Regions from separate parts of the Rhodopseudomonas sp. P1 genome, predicted to be linked through region 2. Evidence: riboswitches for the same ligand, from Rfam matches in the RefSeq annotation. Region 2 holds a riboswitch; the other holds the start of a gene.
What was found. Region 2 has a riboswitch for S-adenosylmethionine ahead of LRC39_RS24215 (O-succinylhomoserine sulfhydrylase). Riboswitches for the same ligand answer to the same signal wherever they lie in the genome.
Positions count from the first base shown of each region.

Region 1: another riboswitch for S-adenosylmethionine. It lies ahead of metX (homoserine O-acetyltransferase MetX); the one in region 2 lies ahead of LRC39_RS24215 (O-succinylhomoserine sulfhydrylase).

Region 1 covers NZ_CP088006.1:4,861,839-4,868,673, reverse strand. The annotation lists gene LRC39_RS22490 (prephenate/arogenate dehydrogenase family protein) at 1-88, opposite strand, end outside; gene hisC (histidinol-phosphate transaminase) at 85-1,182, opposite strand; gene LRC39_RS22480 (chorismate mutase) at 1,225-2,070, opposite strand; SAM riboswitch at 2,241-2,320, shown strand; gene metX (homoserine O-acetyltransferase MetX) at 2,427-3,626, shown strand; gene metW (methionine biosynthesis protein MetW) at 3,629-4,324, shown strand; gene LRC39_RS22465 (TIGR02594 family protein) at 4,547-5,293, shown strand; gene LRC39_RS22460 (MOSC domain-containing protein) at 5,482-6,270, opposite strand; gene clpB (ATP-dependent chaperone ClpB) at 6,496-6,835, shown strand, end outside.
Region 2 covers NZ_CP088006.1:5,237,434-5,244,268, reverse strand. The annotation lists gene apaG (Co2+/Mg2+ efflux protein ApaG) at 1-184, opposite strand, end outside; gene LRC39_RS24230 (OpgC domain-containing protein) at 434-1,699, shown strand; gene LRC39_RS24225 (SGNH/GDSL hydrolase family protein) at 1,696-2,475, shown strand; gene LRC39_RS24220 (SGNH/GDSL hydrolase family protein) at 2,475-3,452, shown strand; gene LRC39_RS24215 (O-succinylhomoserine sulfhydrylase) at 3,595-4,806, opposite strand; SAM riboswitch at 4,881-4,960, opposite strand; gene LRC39_RS24210 (2'-deoxycytidine 5'-triphosphate deaminase) at 5,071-6,177, shown strand; gene LRC39_RS24205 (PQQ-dependent sugar dehydrogenase) at 6,429-6,835, opposite strand, start outside.

The DNA of each region.
Region 1 (6,835 bases), 380 kb from region 2:
CGAGCGACTTCGCTCCACGCGCAATCGAACCGCCGATCAGGCCGAAGCCGATCAGCGCGACTTTGCGAAACATCGGCGCAGAGTTCATGGCTGGCCCATGAACTCGCGCAAGTTTTCCAGCACCAGCGCGTTGGCTTCGTCGGTGCCGATGGTCATGCGCAGCGCATGCGGCAGGCCGTAATTGTTGAGCGCGCGCAGCACCAGGCCACGCTTGGTCAGGAACGCGTCGGCTTCCGCCGCGGTCTTGCCCTTGGTGGTCGGGAAGTGGATCAGCACGAAGTTGCAGACGCTCGGCGTCACCGTCAGCCCGAGCTTCGGCAGCTCTTCGGCCAGGGTGTTGCGCCACTTGTCGGTGTGGGCGCGCGAGCGCTCGACATGGCCGGTGTCCTGGATCGCCGCGACCGCAGCGAGCTGCGCCGGCACCGAGACGTTGAACGGCCCGCGAATGCGGTTGACCGCATCGACGATATTGGCCGGGCCGAACATCCAGCCGACGCGCAGCGCGGCGAGGCCGTGCACCTTGGAGAAGGTGTGGGTCAGCACGGTGTTCTCGGTGGTCGATACCAGTTCGATGCCGAGCTCGTAGTCATTCTTCATCACGTAGTCGGCATAGGCGGCGTCGAGCACCAGCACCACATGGCTGGGCAGGCCGGCGCGCAGCCGCTTGACCTCGTCGAACGGGATGTAGGTGCCGGTCGGATTGTTCGGGTTGGCGAGCCACACCAGCTTGGTGTTCGGCGTCACCGCTGCCAGGATCGCGTCGACGTCGGTGGTCAGGTTCTTCTCGGGCGCGACCACGTTCTTGGCGCCGTTCGCCAGCGTGGCGATCGGATACACCAGGAAGCCGTGCTGGCTCGAAATCGCCTCGTCGCCGGGCGCCAGATAGGTGTGCGCCAGCAAATTGAGGATCTCGTCCGAGCCGGCGCCGCAGACGATGCGGTCGGGATCGAGGCCGTAGGCCTTGCCGATCGCTTCGCGCAGAATCCGCGAGGTGCCTTCCGGATAGTCCTCGAGATGATCCGCCGCGCTCTTATAGGCCGCGATCGCGTGCGGCGACGGGCCGAACGGGGTCTCGTTGGCCGAGAGCTTGAACACCTTGCGGCCGGGTTCGGCCACCGGGCTTTTGCCAGGGGTGTAGGGCGCAATATCGAGGATGCCGGGATTCGGCACGGGACGTGACATCGTCAACTCCGGAAAAATCGTCGGGCGGCTGAGAGCCGGCAATTACGCGGACTTGCCGCTCGGGGGCACCGTATAGCGCCTTGCGTGGCTGCCGACGAGGGCCGACGAACGGAGGGAGGCCCCCGCTGCGATCAGAGCAGCCTTGATCTGATCGAGGCCGCCGGGCGCCGGGATCGACACCAGCAGGGCGGCGCCGTCAAAAGCGGTATCCGGCACCGCCACGACCTCGGCCAGCGGTGACAGTGCCCGGGCGGTATCGGCGCTCCAGCCCGACACCCGGATGCTCCAGGTCTCGACCTCGGTGACCATGGCGCTGTCGGCGACCCGGGACACCACGAAGACCGGCAGCGCGGCCGGGTGGTCGGCGCGCTCGATGAACGGCAGCCGGGCGATGATCTTCGGCGCGCCGTCGGCTTCCAGCGCCAGCCACCACGGATTGTTGCCCGAGGTCGCCGACACCAGCGCCAGGTCGCCCTTGGATTTCGCCACCGCCTCGACCGCCGCCGACGCCGAGAAGTGCGCCACGTAGGGCACCGTGAAGCCGAAATGGAAGCGGGCGGAATCCCGCATCGCCGACTCGCCGAGCGACTGGTCGGCGTGCACCGAGAACGGCGCCTGCACATAGGTAAAAGTCGCGATGATGACCCGCCAGATGCTCTCGACGGTGTCGAGCGGCAGGATGCCGTGGTGCCGCTGCACCAGCCGCCGCATCATGTCGGCCTCGCGCGCCGGGCGGAATGCCGAGCCGACCTCCTGGGTCTGCTTCACGGCGATCAGCCGGTCGATGATCTCGCCGCGCTGCATCAGCAGCTGGTGCACCTGCTCGTCGATGCTGTCGATCTCCTGGCGCAGGTCGGCGAGCGACGGCGGCGAGGGCGGCTTGGTCATTGCTTTTAGAACCTCGGACAGAAACGGGGATCGGCAGTCGCGGCGGTGCCGCGGTGCGTCCTTCTGCTTAAGAAACGGGGGCAGCGAAGGCAAAGGAAACATTGACCCTTTCCGGGCCAGGCTGCGCGGCCGTCGTGTTGACGGCTTTCGGCTTTGCAATTATCGTCCGGACCAGAACTCGTGGTCATTTGAGCCGGCCGGCTTGCAGCCACGTTAAACAACTCGCTAAACAGGCCGGGGACAGTTCCGATCCCGGCCGAACCAATGTTCAGGCCGGGTTTTTTATTCGCCCTGCCGTTCTTATCTGAGGTCGAACCGGGGCATCCCGGGATGTCGAGGCCGTTGGCAGGCGTATGATGAATATCCATTCGGTGAAGGGACAGAAGATCGCCGCCGGCGAGCGGACCCAGGAGGTCGACCACCCGCATTCGCTCATCGCGCAGTTCGGGGCCGACCAGCCGCTGCCGCTGGATTGCGGCATCGAGCTCAGCCCATTCCAGATCGCCTACCAGACCTACGGCACGCTGAACGCCGACAAGAGCAACGCCATCCTGGTCTGCCACGCCCTGACGATGGATCAGCACATCGCCAACGTGCATCCGATTACCGGCAAACCCGGCGGCTGGCTGACCCTGGTCGGCCCCGGCAAGCCGATCGATACCGACCGCTTTTTCGTGATCTGCTCGAACGTGATCGGCGGCTGCATGGGCTCCACCGGCCCCGCCTCCACCAACCCCGCCACCGGCAGGCCCTGGGGGCTGGATTTCCCGGTCATCACCATCCCCGACATGGTGCGCGCCCAGGCGATGCTGATCGACCGGCTCGGCATCGACAAACTGTTCTGCGTCGTCGGCGGCTCGATGGGCGGCATGCAGGTGCTGCAATGGTCGGTGGCGTTCCCGGAGCGGGTGTTCTCGGCGCTGGCGATCGCCTGCGCGACCCGGCACTCGGCGCAGAACATCGCCTTCCACGAGCTCGGCCGCCAGGCGGTGATGGCCGATCCGGATTGGCAGCACGGCCGCTACTTCGAGCACGGCTGTTTCCCGCATCGCGGCCTCGCGGTGGCGCGGATGGCCGCGCACATCACCTACCTGTCGGACGCGGCGCTGCATCGCAAGTTCGGCCGCAAGATGCAGGATCGCGACCTGCCGACGTTTTCGTTCGACGCCGATTTCCAGGTCGAGAGTTACTTGCGCTATCAAGGCTCCTCCTTCGTCGAGCGGTTCGACGCCAACTCGTATCTGTATCTGACCCGTGCGATGGATTACTTCGATATCGCGGCCGACCATGACGGCGTGCTGGCTGCCGCGTTCCGCGGCACGCAAACGCGGTTTTGCGTCGTGTCGTTCACCTCGGACTGGCTGTTTCCGACGTCGGAATCGCGCGCCATCGTGCATGCCCTGAACGCCGGCGGCGCACGGGTTTCGTTCGCCGAGATCGTCACCGACAAGGGCCACGACGCGTTCCTGCTCGACGAGCCGGAGTTCATCGATATCGCGCGCGCTTTCCTGCAATCGGCCGGCACTGCGCGCGGCCTCGGCAAGGCGGAGCACTGATCATGTCGGTGCAGGAAGGTTTGCCGCTGGAAGATAACGCGCGTCCGCAACTGCGCGTGCATCGTGCCGACCATCTGCTGGTCGCCGATATGGTCGAGACCGGCTCGAAGGTGCTCGACGTCGGCTGCGGCGAAGGCGATCTGATGCAGCTCCTCGAATCCCGCGGCGTCGATTGCCGCGGCATCGAGCTGTCGCGCGAGGGCGTCAATCGCTGCGTCGCGCGCGGCCTTGCGGTGGTGCAGGGCGACGCCGACACCGACCTCGATCACTACGTCGACGATGCGTTCGACTACGTGATCCTGTCGCAGACGCTGCAGGCGACGCGGCAGCCGAAAGAGGTGCTGGAGAATCTGCTGCGGATCGGTCGCCGCGCGATCGTGTCGTTTCCGAACTTCGGCTACATCAACATGCGGCTGCAGCTGCTGATCCACGGTCAGATGCCGCGCACCGAGAACCTGCCGGCGACCTGGTACGACACGCCGAACATTCACTTCTGTACGATCAAGGACTTCATCGGGCTGTGCGATGAGATCGGCGTCAAGATGGAGCGCGCGGTGGCGCTCGACCGCTACGGTCGGCCGCTGCGGCTGAATGCGCCGTGGTGGTTCTGGAATATGTTTGGTGAGCAGGGGGTGTTTTTGCTCAGCCGCGCGCAGAAAAAACCGCCGCTGCAGGCCGCCGACTACGTGGCACCTTAGTCGTACTTAATAAGTCGTTAATACGTGCGGTGATCAGTTCACCGCACGCGATACGTGTACAAATGTTGCGTATCATGAAATTTCCTCGAAATTTCCCCTAAAATCTGACTCTCGCTTTCTCAAAGCCATCCTCTCGCCATCCCTGATCGATTAACGCGTCGACCCCGATGTCGGCCCGTGCGGGTCGGCGCGTCTCGAGGAGTTCCGGGAGAGAGAGTCTGTATGGTTGTGTTTTCTGCGTTTGGATTGTTCCGCTTCGTCGCTGCCGCCCTGTCGTTCGTGGCGCTCGCGGCGATCGCCGCTCCCGCATCGGCCAAGCCGCTGCATCGTCACCACGCTCACGCGTCCAGCTATTCGCATCACTCCGCGTCTCGTCACGCGCACCATCATCGTCGCTCGCACGCTTGGCGCCGTCACGGCCGCATCGCGCAGCAGCAGGCGGAGGTCGCGCCGTCGGCTTTCGGTTTCCCCGCTAACGATCCGGCCATGGATGTCTCGGCCGCGATGGCGCAGCCGCAGCTGCAGCCCGCGACGCAGAAGCGCACCAGCCGTCGTCAGCGCCTCGCCGCCCAGCAGCAGGACTTCCAAACGCAGTCGTGGAATGGCGGCGGTACCGGCTCGAGCCTGGTGGAAGCTGCGCGCAGCTACATCGGCAGCGGCAATCCGACCGGCCGTCGTGCGCTGTGGTGTGCGCGGTTCATGAACATGGTGCTTGAGCGCACCGGCCATCAGGGCACCGGTTCGGACATGGCGAGTTCGTTCGCGCGCTACGGCCAGCGCATCTCCGGTCCGCAGGTCGGCGCGATCGCGGTGATGTCGCGCGGCAAGCGCGGCGGCCATGTCGGCGTCGTCAGCGGCATCGATGCGAACGGCAACCCGATCGTGGTGTCTGGCAATCACAGCCACCGCGTCGCCGAGTCGGTGTATTCGAAGAGCCGCATCTACGCCTACGTGATGCCGTCGAGCTGAGGCGAGGAGCTTCCCTCAAGGCACAACGTCATCCGCGGGCTCGACCCGCCTGCGCGGCCGAAGCCGCTTCGGCGCGGCGAAGGCCCGCGGATCCATCGCGCGCGGAGCGCGCCTCTTCGAAGAAGATGGATCGCCGGGTCGAGCCCGGCGATGACCTCAGGGGTGTTGAGCGCGATCCTGCAAGCACGCTACGCGAACAACGCCGCCTGCTCGACCTGCACCGCATCGCCCTGCGCGAGGTCGCCGGCTTCGATCACTTCGGCATAGACCCCGCAATCGGCGTGGCCGAGGTTCTGCTGCAGGGTCTCGGGGATCGCCATGTCGCGGGCGGCGGTCTGCGGGTCGACATTAGTGGCGGCGCAGCGGACGATGCGTTTGACCACCTTGAGCTTGACGTTGCCGATCAGCAGCGTCAGGTCCATCAGGTCGAATTCGTGCCAGGCCGGCCAGCCCTGGACATAGAGGTTGCCGCGGAAGCGCAGCGGATCGACCGGGCGGCCGATCATGGCTTCCAGCGCCGCGACGCTGGCGAGGTTGATGATCGACACCACCTTGCGCGCGACGTCCGAGAAGCTGTGGCCTTGGCCGGCCAGCAGCTTGGGCGGTCCGCGCAGCTCGTCGGCGCAATAGCCGGCGAAGAACCCCTCGATCGCGGCCCGGCCGGGTTCGGTCCGAAGATCGCCGCGGGCCAGTTCGGCGCCGTCGCGGGAGATGCTGAGCTCGCCGGTCGCGGCGTCATAACGGCTGCGCAGGGCGGCGAGCCGCTCGTTGCGCATCAGCATCAGAAACCTGATCTTGGGGAAGTAGCGGGGATTGGCCGGGTCGAACCCGATCGGCCCGTTTTCGATCGCGAACGCCCGGTCGCCGGGCAAGGTCTGGCCGACATCCAGGGCGACGGTGGGTAACGGCTCGGGCGACAAGCCCTTGACCGGATAGCGGTAGATCGAGGCGACGGAGGCGAGTGCAAGGTCTGTCATGGCGGGTCTTTAAGGGATCGCGCCGGCTTCGGCAGCCCACGAAAATGTGAGCCGGGGCCTTCCGTTTGCCGGAACAGATGCCCACATTTCCGTCAAGCCGATGCGGTCCGCACGGTGACGACCGCCCCCGGCTGAGGAATGTCAGCGCGGCCGGCGGAACCCCAATGAAGATGCCGTCGGGCGCGCTTTTCGAAGGCGCCGAGGGCAGGCTGAGGGACCGAACCAATGAACGTAGAAAAATATACCGAACGTGTGCGCGGCTTCATCCAGTCGGCGCAATCGCTGGCGATGCGAGAGGGCCATCAGCAGTTCTCGCCGCTGCACATTCTGAAAGTGCTGCTCGACGATTCCGAAGGGCTGGCGGGCGGTCTGATCGACCGTGCCGGCGGCAATTCGCGTGCGATCCTGAAGGCGACCGAAGAGGCGCTCGGCAAGATGCCGAAGGTGTCCGGCTCGGGCGCCGGCCAGGTCTATCTGGCCCCGGCGACCGCCCGGGCGTTCGACGCCGCCGAGAAGGCCGCCGAGAAGGCGGGCGACAGCTTCGTCACCGTCGAGCGGCTGCTGC
Region 2 (6,835 bases):
GGGTTCGGCCAGAGGCGTCGGTGATCACCCAATGCCGGGTGCGCAGCTTGACGGTTTCTTCGCCCGAATTGGTGATCACCACGGTGTAGGACCAAAAATACTGCCGGTTCTCCGCCGAGGAACGCTCCGGCAGATAATTGGGCTCAACGGTCACTTCGATCCGGCGGGTGACGGCGCGGTACATGCTCGATTTCCAGCTCTTGGCCCAAATATAGCGAAAATCAGCGTTGAAACCAGTCGTTCGGAACGACTTTCAGGTTGTGGTCGCGGGCCTCCGCGGTTTCAACATAGTTCCGCGTTAGCCAGCGGCCGCGCCGGAGCGGCGCCCTTCATGGCTGCGTCAGGGTGTCCGCCGAATGCCGTCAGACCTTCGCCGCCGGCAGCTCGGCTGCTATAGCAACGACAGGCGCATTGCGCGCCGCAATGGAGCCGCATGACTCCTCCCGTCACCACCGTTGCCGAGCCGATCACCGGTGCGCCGCCCGCAGGCGGTCCGCCGGCCGAGCCGGCTGCGCCGCCATCGCGGCCGGCGACCCCGCCGCCACGCAAGCCGGCGCCGAAGCGGGAATTGCGGCTGGATCTGTTTCGCGGTCTGGCGCTGTGGCTCATCTTCATCGATCACCTGCCGGCCAACGTGCTGACCTGGTTCACGCTGCGGAATTACGGTTTTTCCGACGCCACCGAGATCTTCATCTTCATCTCCGGCTACACGGCGGCCTTCGTGTACGGCAAGGCGATGACCGAGCTCGGCTTCGTGGTCGCGGCGGCGCGCATCCTGAAGCGGGTCTGGCAGATCTACGTCGCGCACGTGTTCCTGTTCACGATCTTCCTGGCCGAGATCTCCTACGTCGCCACCAGCTTCCAGAACCCGCTGTACTCCGAGGAAATGGGCATCCTCGACTTCCTCAAACAGCCCGACGTCACCATTGTGCAGGCGCTGCTGCTGCGGTTTCGCCCCGTCAATATGGACGTGCTGCCGCTGTACATCGTGCTGATGTTCTTCCTGCCGCCGATCCTGTGGCTGATGCGGCGATGGCCCGACATCACGCTGGGGCTGGCGACGCTGCTGTACGCCGCGACCTGGCAGTTCGACCTGCATCTGACCGCATATCCGAGCGGTGCCTGGGTGTTCAATCCGTACGCCTGGCAGTTGCTGTTCGTGTTCGGCGCCTGGTGCGCGATGGGCGGAGCCAAGCGGCTGTCGCGGGTGCTGGCGTCGAAGGTCACGCTGTGGCTGGCGGCCGCTTATCTGGTGGCGGCGTTCTACGTCACGCTGACCTGGTACACGCCGCAATTGTTCCACACCCTGCCGAAATGGCTCGAGCAGTGGATGTACCCGATCGACAAGCCGAACCTCGACGTGCTGCGGTTCGCGCACTTCCTGGCGCTGGCGGCCCTGACGGTGCGGTTCATTCCGCGCGACTGGCCGGCCTTGAACTCGCCCTGGTTGCGGCCCTTGATCCTGTGCGGCCAGCACTCGCTCGAGATCTTCTGCATTGGCATCTTTCTCGCTTTCGCCGGCTATTTCATCCTGGCGGAGGTCTCCGGCGGCGCGGTGCTGCATTTCTTCGTCAGTGTGACAGGGATTTGCATCATGTCTGCCGCTGCGTGGCTGTTCTCGTGGTACAAGAATGTGGCGAGCAAGGCCGGGGCGCGACCACCACCGGACGCCGACCTCGCAGGAGGCGATGCAGCATGAAGGCCGTGGCGATGGCCGGCTTGAAGTGGATGGTGGCCGTGGCGCTGCTCACGGCGGTCGGCTTGTCGCCCCGCGCAGCCGTCGCCGAGGATGCTCCCACCTGTGTTCCGCCAGCCTATCTGCTGGCCAGCGAAGCCAAGCTGAAGGGCGTCGCCGCGGCGCTGAAGACCACCCACAAGCTCGACATCCTGGTGGTCGGCAGCCGTTCTTCCACCATCCTGTCGGCCGAAAACAGCTCGTATCCCGGCCGGTTGCAGACCCTGCTGCGCGACCGTTTCCCGGGCGTGACGATCAACGTGATGGTCGAGATGCGGCCGAAGCGCACCGCGGCCGACATTGCCACCGGGCTGGCGGCGCTGGTCGCCGAACGCAAGCCTGTGCTGGTGATCTGGCAGACCGGCACGTTCGACGCGATCCGCTCGATCGACCCGGACGATTTCCGCACCGCGTTGGGGCAGGGCATCGATGCGGTGAAGCAGGCCGGCTCTGACATCATCTTGATGAATTTGCAGTATAGTCCCCGCACCGAGACCATGATCAATCCGGCGCCGTATCTCGACGCGATGCGGGTGGTGGCGCAGGAACACGACGTCCCGCTGTTCGACCGCTTCTCTCTGATGCGCCACTGGAACGAGACGGGCGAATTCGATCTGTTCAGCCCGGCGCCGGGGATTGATCTGGCGCTGCGCGTGCACAACTGCCTGGCGCGCGCGCTGATGGCATTCGTCATCGAGGCTGCGCAGACCGATCCGGCGGAGGCAAGGACCCAGCGTTAATGAGAGTTTCCGGCCCTTTGAGATCGACCGCCGTCGCGGCGTTTTTGGCGACGGCGTCCCTCCTGATCGCTCCTCCGCAAAGCTTCGCGCAGACCCCATCGGAGCCAGCCCCGCCAGCTGCCGAGGCGGCGCCGGTCGTGGCGCCCGGCGAGGGCGAGGTCGATGTTTCTACGCTCGAGCGCAAGAAAACCGTCGCGGGCGCCGCGCTCGACAAGATCAAAGATGTCGCCAAGCAGGCCGGTGACATCCTCGGCCGAGTGCCCTGCCTGCCGCCGAAGGGCGGCGCCAAGTCGATCGGAGCTTTGCCGCGGGTGGCGCGCAAGCTGGCCGATCACCGCCCGGTGGTGATCGTGGCATTCGGCTCGTCCTCCACCCAGGGCTACGGGTCGACGTCGCCGGCCTTCAATTATCCGAACCGGCTGGCGGCCCAGCTCCGCCGCCATTATCCGGCCTCCGACATCACCGTGGTCAACAGCGGCAAGGGCGGCGAAGACGCGCCCGAAATGATGCGGCGGCTGAAGTCGACGGTGCTGGATGCGAAGCCCGATCTGGTGATCTGGCAGGTCGGCACCAACGCGATCCTGCGCAACCTCGATCCGGCCGACACCGGCAAGCTGGTCGACGACGGCATCAAGGCGATCCAGTCCGCCGGTGCCGATATCGTGCTGGTCGATCCGCAATACGTGCCGCGCGTCAACGAACGCGGCGAGAACGCCGGCAAGATGATCAAGGCGCTCGGCCGGCTCGCCGAGCTGCGCCGTGTCGGCATTTTCCCGCGGTTCGAAGTGATGAAGGAATGGCACGAGCAGCAGGCCATCCCGTTCGACAAGTTCGTCATCGCCGACGGGTTGCACATGAACGATTGGGGCTACGCCTGCTTCGCGCAGCTGCTCGGCGACGGCATCATCCGCTCGGTCGACCAGGTCCGCCTCGGCACCGCCGGTCCGAGCGACGTCACGGCATTCCGGCCGATGTAACGAACGACGCGATGACTGCGGTCATCGCGCGCGCAATCACCTGATCGACGTCACGTAACCGCCGGTCACGACGTTACCGAAACAGTCCCGGACGACGCTTTGCGTCGCCCGATACTTTACGTTGCTGCCGACGGCGGCTCGCTCACACCTTGTCGAGCGCGGCGAGCAGATCCTCGATCAGATCGTCTTTGTGTTCGAGGCCGGCCGACAGCCGGATGAAGCCTTCGCTGATGCCGAGTTCGGCGCGCGCTTCCGGCTTCAGCCGCTGATGCGTCGTCGTCGCCGGATGGGTGACGAGGCTCTTGGCGTCGCCGAGATTGTTGCTGATCTTCACCAGCTGCAGCGCATTGAGGAAGCGGAACGCCTCGGCCTTGCCGCCCTTCACTTCGAAGCCGACCAGCGTCGAGCCGGCGCCCATCTGCTTTTTCACCGTGGCGGCCTGCGGGTGATCGGCGCGGCCCGGATACACTAGGCGCGGCACCTTCGGATGGCCAGCCAGCGCATCGGCGATCGCGGCCGCATTGGAGGTCTGCTTCTCGACCCGGACTGCCAGCGTTTCCAGGCCCTTCAGCAGCACCCAGGCGTTGAACGGCGACAGCGACGGGCCGGTCTGGCGCAGATACATCTGGATGTGTTCTTCGATGAACGCCTGCGACGACAGCACCACGCCGCCGAGACAGCGGCCCTGGCCGTCGATGTGCTTGGTGGCGGAGTACACCACGACGTCGGCACCGAGCTGCAGCGGGCTCTGCCAGATCGGCGTCGCGAACACGTTGTCGACCACGAGCCGTGCCCCGGCGGCATGCGCAATCTCGGCGATCGCGCCGATGTCCAGCACGTCGAGGGTCGGGTTGGTCGGGCTCTCGAGGAAGAACGTCTTGGTGTTCGGCCGGACCGCGCGCTGCCACTGGTCGAGATCGAGGCCGTCGACCAGCGTCGACTCGATGCCGTAGCGCGGTAGCAAGTCTTCGACGACGTAGCGGCACGAGCCGAACATCGCCTTGGAGGCGACGACGTGATCGCCCGCGCGCAGCGGCGCCAGCATCGCGGCGGTCACCGCCGCCATGCCGGTGGAGGCCGAGCGCGCCGCTTCGGCGCCCTCGAACTCCGCCATCCGCTGCTCGAAGCTGAACACGGTCGGGTTCGAGAACCGCGAATATTGGAAGCCGGCGTCGTCGCCGGTGAAGCGCGCTTCGCACTGCTCGGCGCTCTCGTAGACGAAGCCCTGGGTCAGGAACAGCGCCTCGGACGTCTCACCGAATTGCGAGCGCAAGCTGCCGGAATGCACCAGGCGGGTCTCGCGGCGGAAATGGGCCGTGGCGGGAACGGGAATGGTCGGTTTGGACTCGGACATGTGGTCTCCAGCGTGCCCACATCGGACGATGCGGGCACAAAAAAACCGGCCTGGGGCTCAACCCTCGGGCCGGGACCACAACGTCCCCGGCCTGTTTAGCGACTTGTTTAACGTGGCTGCAAGCCGGCCGGCTCAAATCACCACGGGATAAGTCGGGCTCTTAATCCTCCGTACTCTTCCCGTCAAGCCGGGCTTCGGCTAGCGGTTGAAGCTCGTATCTGAGTTTCCCGGAGGGCATGGCTTGCGCTCCGAAGGACCGACATCGTGCCGTTCACCCTGCCGCCCGACGCCAACGGAATTCTGCCCGACCGCATGATCGCGGCGATGACGGAGTCGGGCCTGATCCTGCCGGACTATCCGTTCGTCGAGAGCCAGATCCAGCCGGCCAGCCTCGACCTGCGACTCGGGCCGATCGCCTACCGGGTGCGCGCCAGCTTCCTGCCGGGGCCGGACTGCACCGTGGCGGAGCGGATCGACGAGCTGAAGCTGCACGAGATCGACCTGTCGGACGGCGCTGTGCTGGAGACCAACTGCGTCTATATCGTGCCGCTGCTCGAAAGCCTGGCGATGCCGCGCCACATCGTGGCCGCCGCCAATCCGAAAAGCTCGACCGGCCGGCTCGACGTATTCACCCGGGTGATCGCCGACGGCACCCGCCGCTTCGACATGATCGGCGCCGGCTATCACGGCCCGCTCTATGCCGAGATCAGCCCGAAGACCTTCCCGGTGCTGCTCCGCGAAGGCTCGCGGCTGTCGCAGGTGCGCTTCCGCGTCGGCCAGGCCACGCTGGAGCAGGACGAGCTCGACGCGTTGCACGACGCCGAGCGGCTGGTCGATGCCGACGACGCGGACCTCACCGGCGGCGTCGCGCTCAGCGTCGATCTCTCGGGCGAGAACTCCGACGGTTTTGTCGGCTACCGCGCCAAGCGCCACACCGGCGTCGTCGATATCGATCGCCGCGGCGGCTATGCGGTCGGCGAGTTCTGGGAGCCGATCGCGGCCCGCCCCGACGGCACGCTGATCCTCGATCCCGGCGAATTCTACATCCTGGCTTCGAAGGAAGCCGTGCAGGTGCCGCCGGACTACGCCGCCGAGATGGTGCCGTTCGATCCCTTGGTCGGCGAATTCCGCGTGCACTATGCCGGCTTCTTCGATCCCGGCTTCGGTTACGAAGGCGCCGGCGGATCGGGTGCCCGTGCGGTGCTGGAAGTTCGCTCGCGCGAAGTGCCGTTCATTCTCGAGCATGGCCAAATCGTCGGCCGCCTGATCTACGAAAAGATGCTGTCGCGCCCCGACGCGATGTACGGCCAGCGCATCGGCTCCAACTACCAGGCCCAGGGCCTGAAGCTGAGCAAGCACTTCAAGGCGTGAGGCGGACTATCCCGCTCCTTCATCGCCTTGGCTGTGTTCGAGCCGGATGCTATCGTTCTAGCATGAAGACATTGCCGGTCACGAAGGTCAGTGCCGAGCAGTTTCTCGTCTGGCCGGGGCTGGCCGTCGCCACAACGCAATCGTCGTGACTCTGACGGCCGCGATTTCGGGAGCGTCTACGATTGGTCGCGCAGGACTCCAGTCTCTCCGAATGACCGCGATCGAGCCCGCTCCAGTCGGTTTGCGGCCGTTCAATTGGACGCTGCCTCAGTACCCGCCGGGGTCACCCGCCAGATCGCGTTGCCGACGTCGTCGGCGACCAGCAGCGCGCCGCGCTGGTCCAGCGCGACACCGACCGGGCGGCCCTGCGCCTGTTCGTCGGCGTTGAGGAAGCCGGCCAGAACGTCGCGCGGTGGCCCGGACGGTTTGCCGCCTTCGAACGGGATGAAGATCACCTTGTAGCCGGAGTGCGGCTTGCGATTCCACGAGCCGTGTTGGCCGACGAAGGCACCGCCCTTCATCGCGTCGGGAAACAGATCGCTGGTGTTGAAGGCGAGCCCGAGCGAGGCCGTGTGGTTGCCCAGCGCGTAGTCCGGCACGATCGCTTTCTCGACCAGATCCGGCCGCGGCGGCTTGACGCGGTCATCGACGTGCTGGC